Formosa sp. Hel1_33_131: one gene and its partner. Each later gene encodes a partner of the first gene's protein in a complex. Links are inferred from orthologs where the notes say so. Each region holds a gene or a part of one and is shown in the gene's direction. Other genes may lie near its edges.

Region 1 (7,654 bases):
AGGTCCCAAAATTATTGTCAACCGATCATTAACGGATGGTGACGAAGGGCGTTATATTGCCAGTACTATCTTTGAAAACAAGATGCAAAACCAAGCCAAGAATGGTGATTTTGCCGTACTGTATCGTACCAATGCACAATCGCGATCGATTGAAGATGCCTTGAGAAAACGAGGTTTGGAATATCGGATTTACGGAGGCTTGTCCTTTTATCAACGAAAAGAAATAAAAGATGTCCTCTCCTATTTGAGAATTATCATCAATCCTTCAGATGAAGAGGCTTTAAAACGGATCATTAATTTTCCTGGGCGAGGGATTGGTCAAACAACGATTGACCGTCTAATTGTATCTGCCAATGAACATAATAAAACCATTTTTGAAATTCTAAAACACCTTCATGAGCTTCCCATAAACATCAATGCGGGGACTAAAACCAAACTGCAAAACTTTACAACGATGATTGAAAGTTTTAAGGTGATGAGTCAAACAATGAATGCCTTTGATTTGGCAGAGAATGTATGTAAAGCCAGTGGATTGATTCAGGAGTTTAAAAAAGATGGAACTCCCGAAGGCATTACCCGTTTGGAAAACATTGAAGAATTGCTGAATGGGATCAAAGATTTTGTGGAAGGACAACAAGAATTAGCGGACTCCACAGGATCCATTGCAGAGTTTTTAGAAGATGTTGCTCTGGCAACGGACTTAGATAATGAAGAAGGTGACGACAGCGACAAGGTGGCATTGATGACCATCCATTTGGCAAAAGGATTGGAGTTTCCGTATGTGTATATTGTTGGTTTGGAAGAAGATTTATTCCCGAGTGCAATGAGCATGAGTACACGTGAAGAATTGGAAGAAGAACGCCGTTTATTTTACGTGGCGTTGACCCGTGCTGAAAAACAAGCCTATCTGACCTATGCCCTCTCGCGATACCGCTGGGGGAAACTCGTAGATTCAGAACCCAGTCGCTTTATCGAAGAAATTGATGAGCAGTATTTGGAGATTGTCACGCCTAAAGAAGAACGCCGTTTCAACCCGATGTTAAGTGCTGATATTTTTGGAGATGTGGACCCAAATACGGTGCGCTACAAGAAGCCGGCTTACATGAAAGCCAAGCCAAAAGTTCAAGAGAAATTTCAAATATCGACACCTAAGAATTTAAAAAAGGTCAGTGAAACAAAACCCAATACTAACTTATTTGACAATAAATTAATTGTAGGTGATGTTGTGAATCACCAACGATTTGGAAAAGGAAATGTGTTAAGTATCGAAGGAAAAGCAGCGGATTTGAAGGCTGAAATTAAATTTGAAACGGGAGGTGTTAAAAAGCTATTGCTACGGTTTGCAAAACTTGAAATCATTTCATAAACACACTGAATTTTATGTCCGAACTTCTCAAAATATATCCAGAAAATCCAAACCCAAAGGCCATTCAAAAGGTGGTTGAAGTCCTTAAAAAGGGAGGGCTGATTATCTATCCAACGGATACAGTTTATGGATTGGGATGTGACATTACCAACGTAAAGGCTTTGGAACGTGTTGCCAAAATTAAAGGCGTCAAACTGGAGCGGTCAAACTTTTCGTTTATTTGTCATGACTTGAGTAATTTGAGTGATTATGTGACCCAAATTGAAACGCCCATATTTAAACTTTTGAAACGAAATCTTCCAGGACCTTATACCTTTATTCTTCCTGGAGCGAATACATTGCCGCATCCGTTTAAGAAAAAGAAAACGGTTGGAATTCGAATTCCAGATAACTCAATTGCGTTGGAAATTGTAAAGGCATTGGGCAATCCAATTGTATCTACGTCGATTCATGATGAGGACGAGATTCTGGAATACACTACAGATCCAGAATTGATTTTTGAAAAATGGAATTCTAAAGTTGACATGGTTATTGATGGTGGTTATGGAGACAATCAGCCGTCAACGATTATCGAAGTCAATGGAACGGAAGTGACTATTGTTAGGGAAGGTAAAGGAAGTATTGATCTATTTTAATGACAACTAATTAAGCGCGTACAGAACATATTTATGAGCAAGTTTGATGAATTTATAGAAGTAAAAGGTGCCAGAGTACACAATTTAAAAAATATTGATGTAAAGATTCCTCGGGATCAATTGGTAGTGATTACAGGGCTTTCAGGAAGTGGAAAATCTTCGTTGGCATTTGATACGATTTATGCGGAAGGGCAACGCCGTTATATTGAAACCTTTTCAGCCTATGCACGTCAGTTTTTAGGGAGTTTAGAACGGCCTGATGTTGATAAAATTGATGGGCTTTCGCCAGTCATTGCGATTGAACAAAAAACAACGAGTAAATCGCCCCGATCGACGGTAGGAACCATTACCGAAATTTATGATTTTTTAAGGTTACTATTTGCAAGAGGATCCGATGCCTACAGTTATAATACCAATGAAAAAATGGTAAGTTATAACGATGACCAAATCAAAGACCTGATATTAGAATCCTTTAACGGGCAACGCATCTCCATTTTATCGCCTGTCATACGTTCTCGAAAAGGACATTACAGAGAGCTGTTTGAACAGATTGCAAAACAAGGCTTCGTGAAAGTGAGAACTGATGGTGTAATTGTCGATATTACCAAAGGCATGATGCTAGACCGATATAAAATGCACGATATTGAAATTGTGATCGACCGTCTTAAAATTGACGCAACGGCACAGTCCACAAGTCGACTGAACGAAAGCATCAATACAGCAATGTATCATGGCGAAAATGTGCTGATGGTCATTGAAGAAGACACCAAAGAAGTGCGTTTTTTCAGTCGAGATTTGATGTGTCCCACATCTGGAATTTCCTATCCAAACCCAGAACCAAACAACTTTTCATTCAATTCTCCCAAAGGCGCGTGCCCAGACTGTAGTGGTATTGGAACGCTTTATAAAGTAAATGAAACCAAAATCATTCCTGACACAAGTCTGTCTATAAAAAATGGAGGGCTTGCACCACAAGGTGCTCAGAAAGAATCTTGGATGTTTAGACAATTAGAGCTCATAGGACGACGCTTTGATTTCAAGCTTTCGGATCCCATTTCAAAAATCCCAAAGGAAGCCTTAAAGATTATCTTATACGGTGGTAAAGATGATTTTTCAGTGGATAGTAAAACCTTAGGCGTTTCACGTAATTATGTGATTAATTTTGAAGGCATCGCTAATTTTATCGAAAGCCAATACAAGAATGCCGATTCTACGTCCATCCAACGTTGGGCAAAAAGCTATATGGACAATATTAAATGTCCAACTTGTGAAGGCTCTCGACTTAAAAAAGAATCGTTATACTTCAAAATTAACTCTCAAAATATTGCCGAACTTTCTGAAATGGATGTGGTAGATTTAGCCGAATGGTTCAAAGAATTACCAAATCATCTTTCTAAAAATCAAGAAATCATTTCGAAAGAAATTATTAAAGAAATTTCGACACGCTTACAATTCCTCTTGGATGTTGGTTTGGATTATTTATCAATCAGTAGAAGTTCAAAATCTCTTTCTGGTGGAGAAGCCCAACGGATTCGTTTGGCTACACAAATAGGCTCACAACTGGTGGGGGTCTTGTATATTTTAGATGAACCAAGCGTTGGTTTGCACCAACGAGATAATGAAAAACTCATCAAATCTTTAATTGCTTTAAGAGACGTAGGGAATTCGGTGATTGTGGTAGAACACGATAAAGAGATGATAGAACAAGCAGATCATGTGATTGATATTGGACCAAAAGCGGGAAAACATGGCGGGGAAATTATCAGTCAAGGAACGCCAAAAGACATTCTAAATAGTGGCACTATGACCGCGGATTATTTGAGTGGTGTTAAAAAAATTGAAGTTCCAAAAACCCGTAGAGAAGGAAATGGAAAGTTTTTAGAGCTCAAAGGATGTACAGGAAATAACCTGAAAAATGTGTCCATAAAGTTACCACTCGCCAAAATGATTGGAATAACAGGTGTTTCAGGAAGTGGTAAATCGACCTTAATAAATGAAACCCTCTACCCTATTTTAAATAATTATTATTTTCATGGAGTGATGGAACCGATGCCTTATAAATCTATTAAAGGCTTGGAACATTTAGACAAAGTGATCGATATCAATCAGTCACCTATTGGACGAACGCCACGAAGTAATCCTGCTACTTATACAGGGGTATTTGGAGAAATCAGGGCCTTATTTGCTAAAATCCCAGAAGCCATGATTCGCGGTTACAAATTAGGACGCTTTAGTTTTAATGTGGTTGGTGGACGCTGTGAAACATGTAGAGGTGGTGGTCTGAGAGTTATTGAAATGAACTTCTTGCCAGATGTTTATGTCGAATGCGAATCCTGTCAGGGGAAACGATTTAATAGAGAAACCTTAGAAATTAGGTACAAAGGAAAATCAATCAGTGATGTCTTGAATATGACGATCGATGAAGGCGTGGATTTCTTTGAGTTGATTCCGAAAATTCACCGAAAATTAAAAACCATTAAAGATGTTGGTTTGGGCTACATTACGTTAGGACAACAAAGTACTACGCTTTCTGGTGGGGAGGCACAACGGATTAAATTGGCCACAGAACTGAGCAAGCGCGACACTGGAAATACCATTTATATTTTAGACGAACCGACAACGGGGCTTCATTTCGAAGACATTCGCGTGTTAATGGGTGTGCTTAATAAATTGGTAAACAAAGGCAATACGGTGATTATTATCGAACACAATTTAGATGTGATAAAAACCGTTGATTACATCATAGACATTGGTCCTGAGGGTGGTAAAGGCGGTGGCGAGATTCTTGTAAAGGGAACGCCAGAAGTTGTTATAAAAAACAAAACGAGTCATACTGCTAAGTTTTTAAAAAAAGAATTACATTAGTAGGCATTAAATAAAATTGAATTATGGGACCGGAACAGAAACACAAAGGGTGGAATGAAATAAAAACAAACGACTCTTGGGCGATTTTTAAAATCATGGGGGAATTTGTAAATGGGTTTGAGAAAATGAGTAAGATTGGGCCTTGTGTGTCCATTTTTGGATCTGCAAGAACGCCGACAGAAGACACCTATTATAAATTATCTACAGAAGTCGCAGCAGCGATTGTAGATGCTGGTTACGGCGTTATTACGGGCGGTGGCCCTGGAATTATGGAAGCTGGAAATAAAGGCGCACATTTAGCAGGCGGAACATCTGTTGGACTTAACATTGAGCTCCCTTTTGAACAACATAACAATCCATATATCGACCGCGATAAGAGTTTAGATTTTGACTATTTTTTTGTTAGAAAGGTGATGTTTGTAAAATATTCTCAAGGAATTGTTGTGATGCCTGGAGGCTTTGGAACCTTGGATGAACTGTTTGAAGCCATTACATTAATTCAAACTAAAAAAATTGAAAAATTTCCTGTTATTCTTGTAGGATCTACCTTTTGGAACGGCTTGTTAGAATGGATTAAAGCGACCTTATTAGAACGTTTTGAAACCATTAGCGCCAAAGATTTAGACTTAATTCACGTGGTAGATACTTCTGATGAAGTCATTAGCATTCTAAATAATTTTTATAAAGAATATCAATTAAGCCCTAATTTCTAATTGTACAAAACTAAATTGTTGACTGTAAGACCGTTATTAAAGGCCCTATTAACGCTTATTATTTATATAAGTGTATCCTCTGTTTTTGGACAACATGCCATGCAAATAGAGGCTGTCTTAGATGCAGAGAAGAATACCATAACTATAAAACAACGCATTGACTATCAAAATAATTCTGATGAGAGTTTAAGTGCGTTGTATTTTAATGATTGGACGTCCAGCTATAGCAGTCCAACAACGCCTCTTGCAAAACGATTTATAGAAGAATTTGACAATGCCCTACTCTCGGTAAAACCAAAAGATCGTGGCTTTACAGAAATAACTGCGATTCAAAATTCTGCTGGAAACTCTATCGATTACAACTATTTAGAAAACCAACCAGACATTTTCAAAGTCACACTAGAAAATGAATTGTTACCAAACACATCTACAACATTACATTTTGAATATACCCTTCAGATTCAAAGCGATCGATTTACAGGCTACGGAGTCACAAAGGATGGAGATTTCAATTTAAAATACTGGTATTTTTCACCCGCGGTTTATGAACATTCCGAATGGAAATTGTACAGTAATAAGAATATTCAGGATTATTACACACCGGAATCAAGCATAGACATCAGCATGAACGTTCCTGAATTTTATGATGTCGCCTCCGAGTTAAATTTAAGATCCACACAAACAAAAGAACAAAAAAATACCTTTAATTTTACAGGAGAGAAGCGTACAGACAGTCGTCTTTACATTTCCAAAACGCCCTTTTTTAGATTTAACGTTCAGAACTTGAACATCATCACAGATAGTAACGAAACTAAAATAAGTGCTTTAAAGCAAATAGATATCTTTAAAAAAATTGTTAGTTTTTTAGATTCAGAACTCGCAGTCTATTCACAAGATAATTTGTTGATTACAAATACAGACTTGAATAAATATCCTATTTATGGCTTAAATATCATTCCAGACTTTTTAGCACCCTTTTCTAAACAATTTAAATATGAACTGAATCTTCTAAAAAACTTAACAAGGCTTTATTTAAAACGACACTTAAAAATAAACCCAAGAGAATCGTATTGGCTACAGGCAGGATTTGAGAATTTTATGTTAATGAAATATGTCGAACAATTTTATACCGATGAATCATTAATAGGAAAACTATCCAATGTTTGGGGAATCAAATCTTATAATTTAGCCAAACTGAAGTTCAATGACCAATACCCTTTGACCTATTTACACATGGTGCGAACAGGTCGCGATCAAGCATTAAATACTCCAAAAGATGAACTTTTAAAATTTAACGCCAACCTATCCAGCAAATATAAAGCGGCCTTAGGGCTTTTATATCTTGAAGATATCATTGAGGATTCAAAGGTTGAAGAATGGATAAAAGAGCTTGTAAATACGCCTACGCAAGAACTTCTAACTACAGCGCGTTTCAAAACCTATTTAAAGACAAAAACTTCAAAAGACATCGATTGGTTTTTTGATTCCTATTTGACCAACTCCCAACAAATAGATTATAAAATCACTGATGTTGAAACCACGAAAGACTCTATCTATTTTACGGTTAAAAATAAGAAAAAAGGGCAAAGACCTATTTCACTTTTTATGCTTAAAGACGGCAAAGTCATTTCGAAACAATGGCTTACTGAAATTGGTGCTAAAAAACAATTTGTCGTTCCCAACATTCAGGCGGATAAATTAGTGCTTAACTATGATAAAAAGGTTCCTGAATTTGATTTGAGAAACAACTGGAAATCGATATCGGGAAATTCATTATTTAACAAACCGTTTCAAATTCGGTTTTTTAAAGATGTGGAGTCTCCACATGATAATCAATTGTATTTTTTACCCATTGTAGAGTTTAAAAACATCTATGACGGTCTGAATTTAGGAATGAATGTCAATAACAAAGGGGTCTTAAATAAACCCTTTTTGTTTGGAATCACTCCTATATACAGTGTGACTTCGAATGCGCTCACAGGAGGTGCAAAGGTTCGATATAACACCTTTTTTGAAGATCAAAACCTATATAATATCAATTTTGGGATGGCTATAACGCACGCAAGTTTTGCCGA
Region 2 (7,997 bases), 2.0 Mb from region 1 along the record:
GCTTGCTTCTGCTGTTTTTAATCTATTTTGCTGTTCAGCAGTATAGACTTCAGAAGGATTTAAAAGCGCTCCTGAACATACTACCAAGTGAGTTGCGGGTGCTGTAATGTTGACATCAAAAGTTCCGTATTCCAAATAGAACTCACCTGCACCTAAGTACGGAAGTGTGTTCCATCCACTCACATCGTCATAAACACTCATTCTAGGATACCATTGTGCCAAAGTGAAAATACGGCCATTTTTGGTTTCTAAAACACCCATTCGATCCGATCCATAATCAGGAGACGTAAATGAGAAATCGATTTTGATTCCAACGGTTCCGCCATTCGCTTCTAAGGCAGTAGGAAGATTGACTTTCATACGTGTATCTACAATTGTGTAAGTAGTATTCACTTCTGTAGAACGCCGTCCTTTATTGTAAATAAGTTTGATGGTGTTGATGCCGTAACCCCCATCAAAATCTTGACCCTTGTCGCCATTTCGGCTTCCACGTAAGGGAACAATCGCCTTTCCACGAGAATCGAGTTTAAATAAATTTTGATCCAATTGCATCCACAAAAAATCCAATGCATCTGGACTGTTGTTTGTGTAAGTAATGGTTTCCGACCCCGAAATTTCTTTCGTAGTTTCGTTTAAGTTCACGTCGATACTGTAATCGGCGCTGTTTTGCCAATAGGCATGTCCTGGTTTTCCGCTCGCTGAACGCGTTGCAGTCCCATTTTTACTATAAAAATCATGCCCAAAAGCATCGTTATAGTTGTAGTTAGAAGGTTCTTTTTCTTGTGCTATCAGGGATGACGACAAGAGAAATAAACCACAAAGTAGAATAGAAAAATACTTGTTCATAGTAATAAAATTTGTGTTATTAGATGGTGAATTTAATATAATTTATAAAATATTGATTAAAAATTTTGTTAAAAGCGATTGGATGTTAAAATACGACGGATCGATGCTCCCAAATTATAGAGATAAAAACACCTAAATAGATGATAGCCACCACGAATTTAATAAACGCAGAGGTTAAGAATCCTAACAAACTTCCAAAGGCAGCTTTCAAGGCGGTTCTGGAATCGGCTTTGTTTATCAATTCTCCAACGAAAGCACCTACAAAAGGTCCGATAATAATACCGCCAGGAATTGGAGCCAGCAAGCCAATGATGAGTCCAAGGGTAGTACCAATCATTCCTGCTCTGGTGCCGCCAAATTTCTTCGTGCCGATGGCTGGAATGATGTAATCTAAAATCCAGATTAAAACAGCCACAATCAGCGTTATAATAAGCGTTACAACACTGACCTCAATTTCGGGCATTAAGTACAACACCAAAAGCCCGATCCAACTTGTAAAAGGCCCTGGTAAAACAGGCAAAAAGCTTCCAACGATTCCTAGAACCATTAAGGAGGCAGCGACTATAATTAAGAAAATATCCATACGTTTTATTTATTAGACTCTAAGGGTGCTCCAATGTTACAAAATTTAACAGTTTGTTAAAAGAATTTAAAAGTCATTTTATACACAAATGACTATTTTTGCAGCAAATATTAAACTATGGAATCCCTTAAGGAACTTATTGAGTTGTTAACGCTTGAAAAAATCAACAGCAACACCTATATCGGAAAAAATTATCAAGCGCCGTGGGGCCGTGTTTTTGGGGGTCAAGTGTTGGCACAATCTCTGCATGCCGCCTATCAAACCGTTCCTGAAGATCGCTATGCACATTCCATGCACGGCTATTTTATTTTGGGTGGAAACATTGATATTCCCATAAAATATGAAGTTGATATCATCAGAGATGGTGGCAGTTTCACCACCCGTCGTGTGGTTGCTTTTCAAAATGAAAAGGCAATCTTTAATATGTCTGCATCCTTTCAATTAAAACAAGAAGGAGTTGACCATCAAATTTCGATGCCCAATGTATTTCCTCCAGAAGAATTGATGGATAGCCATAAACAAATAGAACAATTTAAGGAGGTCATTCCAGATACCTACAAGCGTTACAAGGCCTTTTTACCCAAAGTATTTGAATTTAAGCCCGTTGATAATATGCTTACCAAATTGGTTAAAAACAGTCCGCCTTATGACAATATCTGGTTCAAGACTTGTGAAGAACTCGCGACCAATATTCCGCTTCAACACCAGTTGTTGGCCTATGCTTCGGACTATAATATTTTACGTCCTGCATCCATGCCGCATCGCGAATTTTTAAACTCTAAAGAAGTGTTTTATACCAGCTTAGATCATGCGTTGTGGTTCCACCGCGATTTTGATATCAGTGAATGGCTTTTGTACGCCATCGACAGTCCGAGTGCTTCTAATTCGAGAGGGTTTTCAAGAGGGAGTATTTTTGACTCCAAAGGAAATTTAATTGCCTCCGTTGCTCAAGAAGGCTTGATGCGGATCTTGGATCAAGGGTCGAAAGTTGGGACTATTTAATTTAAATACTTTACTTTTTTGTCTTTAGAAGGATATTTCTATTTGGGTTTTTTAATAGATTTTTTGTAACTTTGGGTATAAAATTTAGAATGATGACTACAATTTTAGTAAAAATTTCTATTGAAGATTTAAAGCCTCAAGAACTCGAGGCCTGGCATCAACATAAACAAGAGGGATATGCTGACTTTGTAGATTTAAAAGAATTGTATATTTAAAAAACTCGCTTCATTTCTTTTTGAAACGTCTCAAAGTCGACCTTGTCAGCTATCAATTTTAAGGAAGTATTGACGACTTCTGAAACCGTCTCCGTCTGAAATCCCAGTCCAATGGCTATTTTGCGAAGCATCGTCACTTCGTGCGCATCTTTGATGTCATCGGCATACACCATCCGTGCCAAATCATACAAGCGCTCAATGCGTGACGCTTGCGATATTGGGGGATTGATGGGGTGCAATTTGTAATTTTTAAAAATGCTTAAATAGGTTTCTTTTGAGATACCTAAGTTGTGAGCAAGGCGGTCTAAAAAATCTTTTTCTTCTTGGCTTATGATGTTGTCACTAAAAGCGACTCTCACAATGGAAGCAAAATGATCTTGATTTCGAGTGGTGAAACCACTATTAAATAGGTCTGAAAAGGACATAGGTTATATAAATTTAGGTACACAAACTTACATGTTTTTTTTGAATTTTAGTTTGATTTTTTAAAAGGATTAACTCTTAATAAAAATCAAATTCAAAGACTATTATTATATCTTTGCAAAAATTTTCTAATTGAGTAAAACCATTCTTTCTCAAAAGTTTGAACAGTCTTTGATTCATCAAAATCTGAGCACTGCCATATCCAAGTCCAAAGAAAAAACACATTTAAAAGGCGCTTTAGGCTCTTCGTTGTCCTTCACAATAGCCAGTGTGTTTAAAACCGCCAAGCACCCCTTTTTGTTAATTTTTGATACCAAGGAAGAAGCGGCCTATTACTTGAACGATTTGGAGGTGTTACTCGATGACAAAGAAGTCTTGTTCTATCCAGGAAGCTATCGCAGACCCTATCAAATTGAGGAGACAGACAACGCCAATGTGTTGTTGCGCGCTGAGGTATTGAACCGTATCAATTCTCAAAAAAAACCAGCACTCATTGTTACCTATCCCGAAGCGCTTTTTGAAAAAGTGTTGTCCAGAAAAGAACTTGAAAAATCAACGTTTAAGGTAGCGGTGGGTGAAGAATTGAGTTTAGATTTTTTCAACGAAGTCCTTTTTGAATACCAGTTTAAACGCGTTGATTTTGTCACGGAGCCAGGCGAATTCTCTGTGCGGGGTGGGATTGTAGATGTGTTTTCATTTTCGCATGACGAGCCCTACCGAATTGAATTTTTCGGCGACGAAGTGGACAGTGTTCGAACGTTTGATATTGAATCGCAACTCTCGATAAAACCAATTAAAAAACTTCAAATCATTCCCAATATCGAGCATAAATTGCTCAATGAAACACGCCAAGGGTTTTTAGAATATATTGCTTCAAATACGGTGGTGTTTACTAAAAATATTCCTGCATTTTTAGCAGCAACAGATACGCTTCAAGAAAAAGCTTCCGAGGCGTATAATGAATTGTCGGCGACCCTTAAGCACAGCCGACCGGAAGATTTGTTTTGCACGTCTGCTAATTTCAAATCGCAGTTGTTGGATTTCTCGGTGGTTGAATTTGGAACGACCGCTGTTTTAGCAACTAAAAAGGAACAGCAATTGGAGGTTCAAGTCAGTCCTCAACCCTCATTTAATAAACAGTTTAATCTGATTATTGAAGATTTAAATACCCATCACGATATGGGGTATCAAAATTATATTTGTTGTTCCAATGCCCAACAAGCCCAGCGGTTTTATGATATTTTTGAAACCGTAGATGAAGATGTGCAGTGTCAAACCATTGTGTTGTCTTTGTACCAAGGATTTATCGATCACGATAAAAAAATGGTCTGTTATACCGATCATCAGATTTTTGAACGTTACCATAAATTTCACCTCAAAAACGGGTTTTCCAAAAAGCAATCCATTACTCTTCAAGAATTAACCAAACTCGAAATCGGGGATTACATCACCCATATTGACCATGGGATTGGAAAGTTTGGAGGCTTGCAAAAAATTGATGTAGAAGGCAAAAAACAAGAAGCCATCAAACTGTTTTATGGCGAACGTGACATCTTATATTTAAGCATTCACGCCCTTCATAAAATCACAAAATTTAATGGGAAAGACGGAAAGTCTCCTAAAATTTATAAGCTAGGTAGTAAGGCCTGGAAAGTATTGAAGCAAAAAACCAAATCAAGGGTTAAAGAAATTGCTTTCAATCTGATAAAACTCTATGCCAAGCGCAAGTTAGAAACGGGTTTTAGATACAACCCAGATACTTCGATGCAGCTTGAATTGGAAGCCTCTTTTGTGTTTGAGGATACGCCCGATCAAATTACTGCCACAGCCGATATCAAAGCGGATATGGAAAGCGAACGCCCTATGGACCGTTTGATTTGTGGCGATGTAGGGTTTGGAAAAACCGAAGTTGCTCTGAGAGCCGCTTTTAAAGCTGTTGACAATGGAAAACAAGTTGCCATTTTGGTGCCGACCACCATTCTGGCGTTTCAGCATGCCAAAACCTTTAAGGCACGTTTGAAAGATTTTCCTGTCAGAGTTGATTATATCAACCGTTTCAAAACCACCAAACAACGCAAAGAGACCTTAGAACAGTTAGAATCTGGGAGTTTGGACATCATTATTGGCACGCATCAATTGGTCAATAAATCCGTGAAATTTAAAGATTTAGGGTTGTTAATTGTCGATGAGGAGCAAAAATTTGGAGTGGCAGTCAAAGAAAAACTCAAAACCCTTAAAGACAATGTAGATGTGCTCACGCTCACTGCGACCCCAATTCCTCGAACGCTTCAATTTAGTTTGATGGCAGCACGGGATTTATCGGTTATTACAACGCCACCACCCAACCGTTTTCCGATTGACAGTATTGTTATTCGTTTGAATGAAGAAGTTATTCGGGATGCGATTCAATATGAAATTCAACGGGCGGGACAAGTTTATTTTATTCACAACCGTATTGAGAACATTAAAGAAGTCGCTGGGCTTTTACAACGTCTGGTGCCCGATGCCAAAATCCGTGTGGGGCATGGTCAAATGGAAGGGCGGAAGTTGGAACAACTCATGCTCGATTTTATGAGTGGAGAGTTTGATGTTTTGGTCAGTACCACCATTGTCGAAAGTGGTTTGGATGTACCCAATGCCAATACGATTTTCATTAACAATGCCAATAATTTTGGACTGAGTGATTTACACCAAATGCGGGGCCGTGTCGGTCGAAGTAACAAGAAAGCGTTTTGTTATTTTATTACACCCGATTTTCATGCCATGACGGATGAGGCGCGCAAACGTATTTCAGCTCTTGAGCAATACACTGCTCTTGGAAGTGGATTTAATATTGCCATGAAAGATTTGGAAATTCGAGGCGCTGGCGATTTGTTGGGAGGCGAGCAAAGTGGATTTATCAATGATATTGGATTTGAAACCTATCAAAAAATACTGAATGAAGCCATTGAAGAACTCAAAGAAACCGAGTTCAAGTCGCTTTATAATGAAGATATAAACACCAAGGAATTTGTAAGAGATGTCACTATTGACACCGACTTTTCTTTGTTATTTCCAGATGATTACATCAACAATATTACCGAGCGTTTAAGTTTGTACACCCAACTAAATACCTTGAAAAACGAAGCTGATTTACAACTCTTTGAACGGGATTTAATCGATCGATTTGGCGCACTTCCAACGCAGGTAGTAGACCTTTTAGACAGTGTGCGTATCAAGTGGTTGGCAACGACTTTAGGCTTCGAGAAAATTGTCATGAAAAACCACAAATTAGTGGGCTATTTTATCAGTGATCAAGAAAGTCGTTTTTACCAAAGCATTCATTTTTCAAAAGTATTGCAATACGTTCAAGCACATCCAGAAACCTGTACTGTGAAAGAAAAACAAATGCGTCTCGGGCTGCGTTTGTTGATGAGTTTTTCTAAGATCAATTCGGTGCAACAAGGGCTAGAAGCCTTAAAACCAATCTTGACATAACACTTGGTTTTTGTCGGAAGATGATTATATTTGAGCTTATAAATAGTAAGCCCTATGTTTAAATACCTTCTTTATTTCAGTCTTATCAGTCCTTTTTTAGGGATGGCACAACAACAGGTCAAAGGCGTTTTTTCGCCTGCCAGTAAATTCAAAGCGACCATGTTGTATCAGCTTTCGGCGGGCAATGCGACCTATGTGAGTTATGGCAGCGTGAACGCACAAGGCGAAATGCAAATTGACCTTGGCGCATCTGTTCCTGCGGGGCTTTATAAGTTGGTCTATGCCCTCCCACAATCCGAACATAATTTTGAGTTTATATACAACGGAACCGAAGCGGTTGAATTTAATTTTGATAACGAAACAGGAGTTGTATTTACCAATTCCAAAGAAAATCAGCTACTGCAAGGCTATACTCAATCAATGGCTTTTGCTCATAACGAATTAATGCAACTGTACGCACAACCGACCATGGATGCTTTGATTTATAAACACCGCGTTCAAAAAATAGACAGCCTTCAAAATTCGTACGAAGCGCTGTCCAAAGGAACGATCGCTGCACATTTTATAGCCGCCAGCAAGCCCTATATTCCTAACACGGTAGAAACAGCAAACACCTATATTTCAAATGTGAAAGCGAATTATTTTAAAGCCATTGATTTTCAAGATACCATCCTCCAAAGTTCTAATTTTATAGTCGATAAATCACTGGATTATATACTCCGAATGCATCTTTCTGGAACACCTTCATTTCAGGGATATCAAGCCAATATTGATGCGGTTTTTAAGGACTTAGGAACAACCGATGTGTCCTACCAATTGACAACCCTAAATACTTTGAGAGAAGCTCTCATCACGGCGGGACACGATGCTTTGGCAGTGTATCTCACCAAAATTTATGTGCTGCCTTTGGCGAAACAAGCAAATGACACGGAATTGATTACGTCTTTAGAAACGTTTATACAGATTGCGATAGGGGAGAAAGCACCTGATTTTATAATAGAAAATCCTTCGGTCATGTCAAAAACGACTCTTTATGACATAGAGGGTGCAACGACTTATCTGTTGATTTTTTGGAGTAGCGATTGTCCCCATTGTTTAAACGAACTTCCCGAAGTCCATGCGTATATTTCCAATCACCCTGAAAAAAACATCGAAGTGGTTGCCATTGGGATCGAGGCAGGTCCGAAACAATGGACAGAAACCATCCAGCCTTGGTCGAAATTCACACACAGTATTGCCGAAGGAAAATGGGCGCATGCCATCACAAAAAGCTATGACATTCAGGCAACTCCAACCTATTTTGTGTTGGATGCTTCTAAAGTCATTACAGCGAAGCCCTATTTATTGAAAGATTTGAAAGCAGTGTTGGATCAAAAGTGATAAAATGCATTTTCAATATGCTCCAATTCAGAACCTTGATCTGTGAGTACAATCGCGATGATATCAAAACG

Evidence for each region. Proteins that work in one complex are often made in the same cells at the same time.
Region 2: the proteins of uvrA (region 1) and mfd are in contact, whole or in part, in a crystal structure (PDB 4DFC), measured with the Escherichia coli proteins. The link is inferred for Formosa sp. Hel1_33_131 from one-to-one orthologs.

Annotation. Positions count from the first base shown.
Region 1 is NZ_CP017260.1:79,582-87,235, forward strand. What follows is about bases 1,705-5,066. They hold uvrA (excinuclease ABC subunit UvrA), read left to right. Parts: upstream 1,705-2,034; coding sequence 2,035-4,866; downstream 4,867-5,066. Other genes in these bases: FORMB_RS00390 (L-threonylcarbamoyladenylate synthase), read left to right, coding at 1,705-2,001; FORMB_RS00400 (TIGR00730 family Rossman fold protein), read left to right, coding at 4,890-5,066. Also shown: FORMB_RS00385 (ATP-dependent helicase), read left to right, coding at 1-1,366; more of FORMB_RS00390, read left to right, coding at 1,381-1,704; more of FORMB_RS00400, read left to right, coding at 5,067-5,579; FORMB_RS00405 (metalloprotease), read left to right, coding at 5,598-7,654. UniProt on the Escherichia coli protein: The UvrABC repair system catalyzes the recognition and processing of DNA lesions. UvrA is an ATPase and a DNA-binding protein. A damage recognition complex composed of 2 UvrA and 2 UvrB subunits scans DNA for abnormalities.
Region 2 is NZ_CP017260.1:2,056,645-2,064,641, forward strand. The notes cover bases 2,879-6,746. They hold mfd (transcription-repair coupling factor), read left to right. Parts: upstream 2,879-3,201; coding sequence 3,202-6,546; downstream 6,547-6,746. Other genes in these bases: FORMB_RS09495 (TerB family tellurite resistance protein), read right to left, coding at 2,879-3,071; FORMB_RS09505 (TlpA family protein disulfide reductase), read left to right, coding at 6,601-6,746. In the rest of the region: FORMB_RS09480 (M1 family metallopeptidase), read right to left, coding at 1-846; FORMB_RS09485 (DUF456 domain-containing protein), read right to left, coding at 932-1,429; FORMB_RS09490 (acyl-CoA thioesterase), read left to right, coding at 1,547-2,431; FORMB_RS13280 (hypothetical protein), read left to right, coding at 2,521-2,646; more of FORMB_RS09495, read right to left, coding at 2,643-2,878; more of FORMB_RS09505, read left to right, coding at 6,747-7,926; FORMB_RS09510 (YraN family protein), read right to left, coding at 7,917-7,997. UniProt on the Escherichia coli protein: Couples transcription and DNA repair by recognizing RNA polymerase (RNAP) stalled at DNA lesions. Mediates ATP-dependent release of RNAP and its truncated transcript from the DNA, and recruitment of nucleotide excision repair machinery to the damaged site.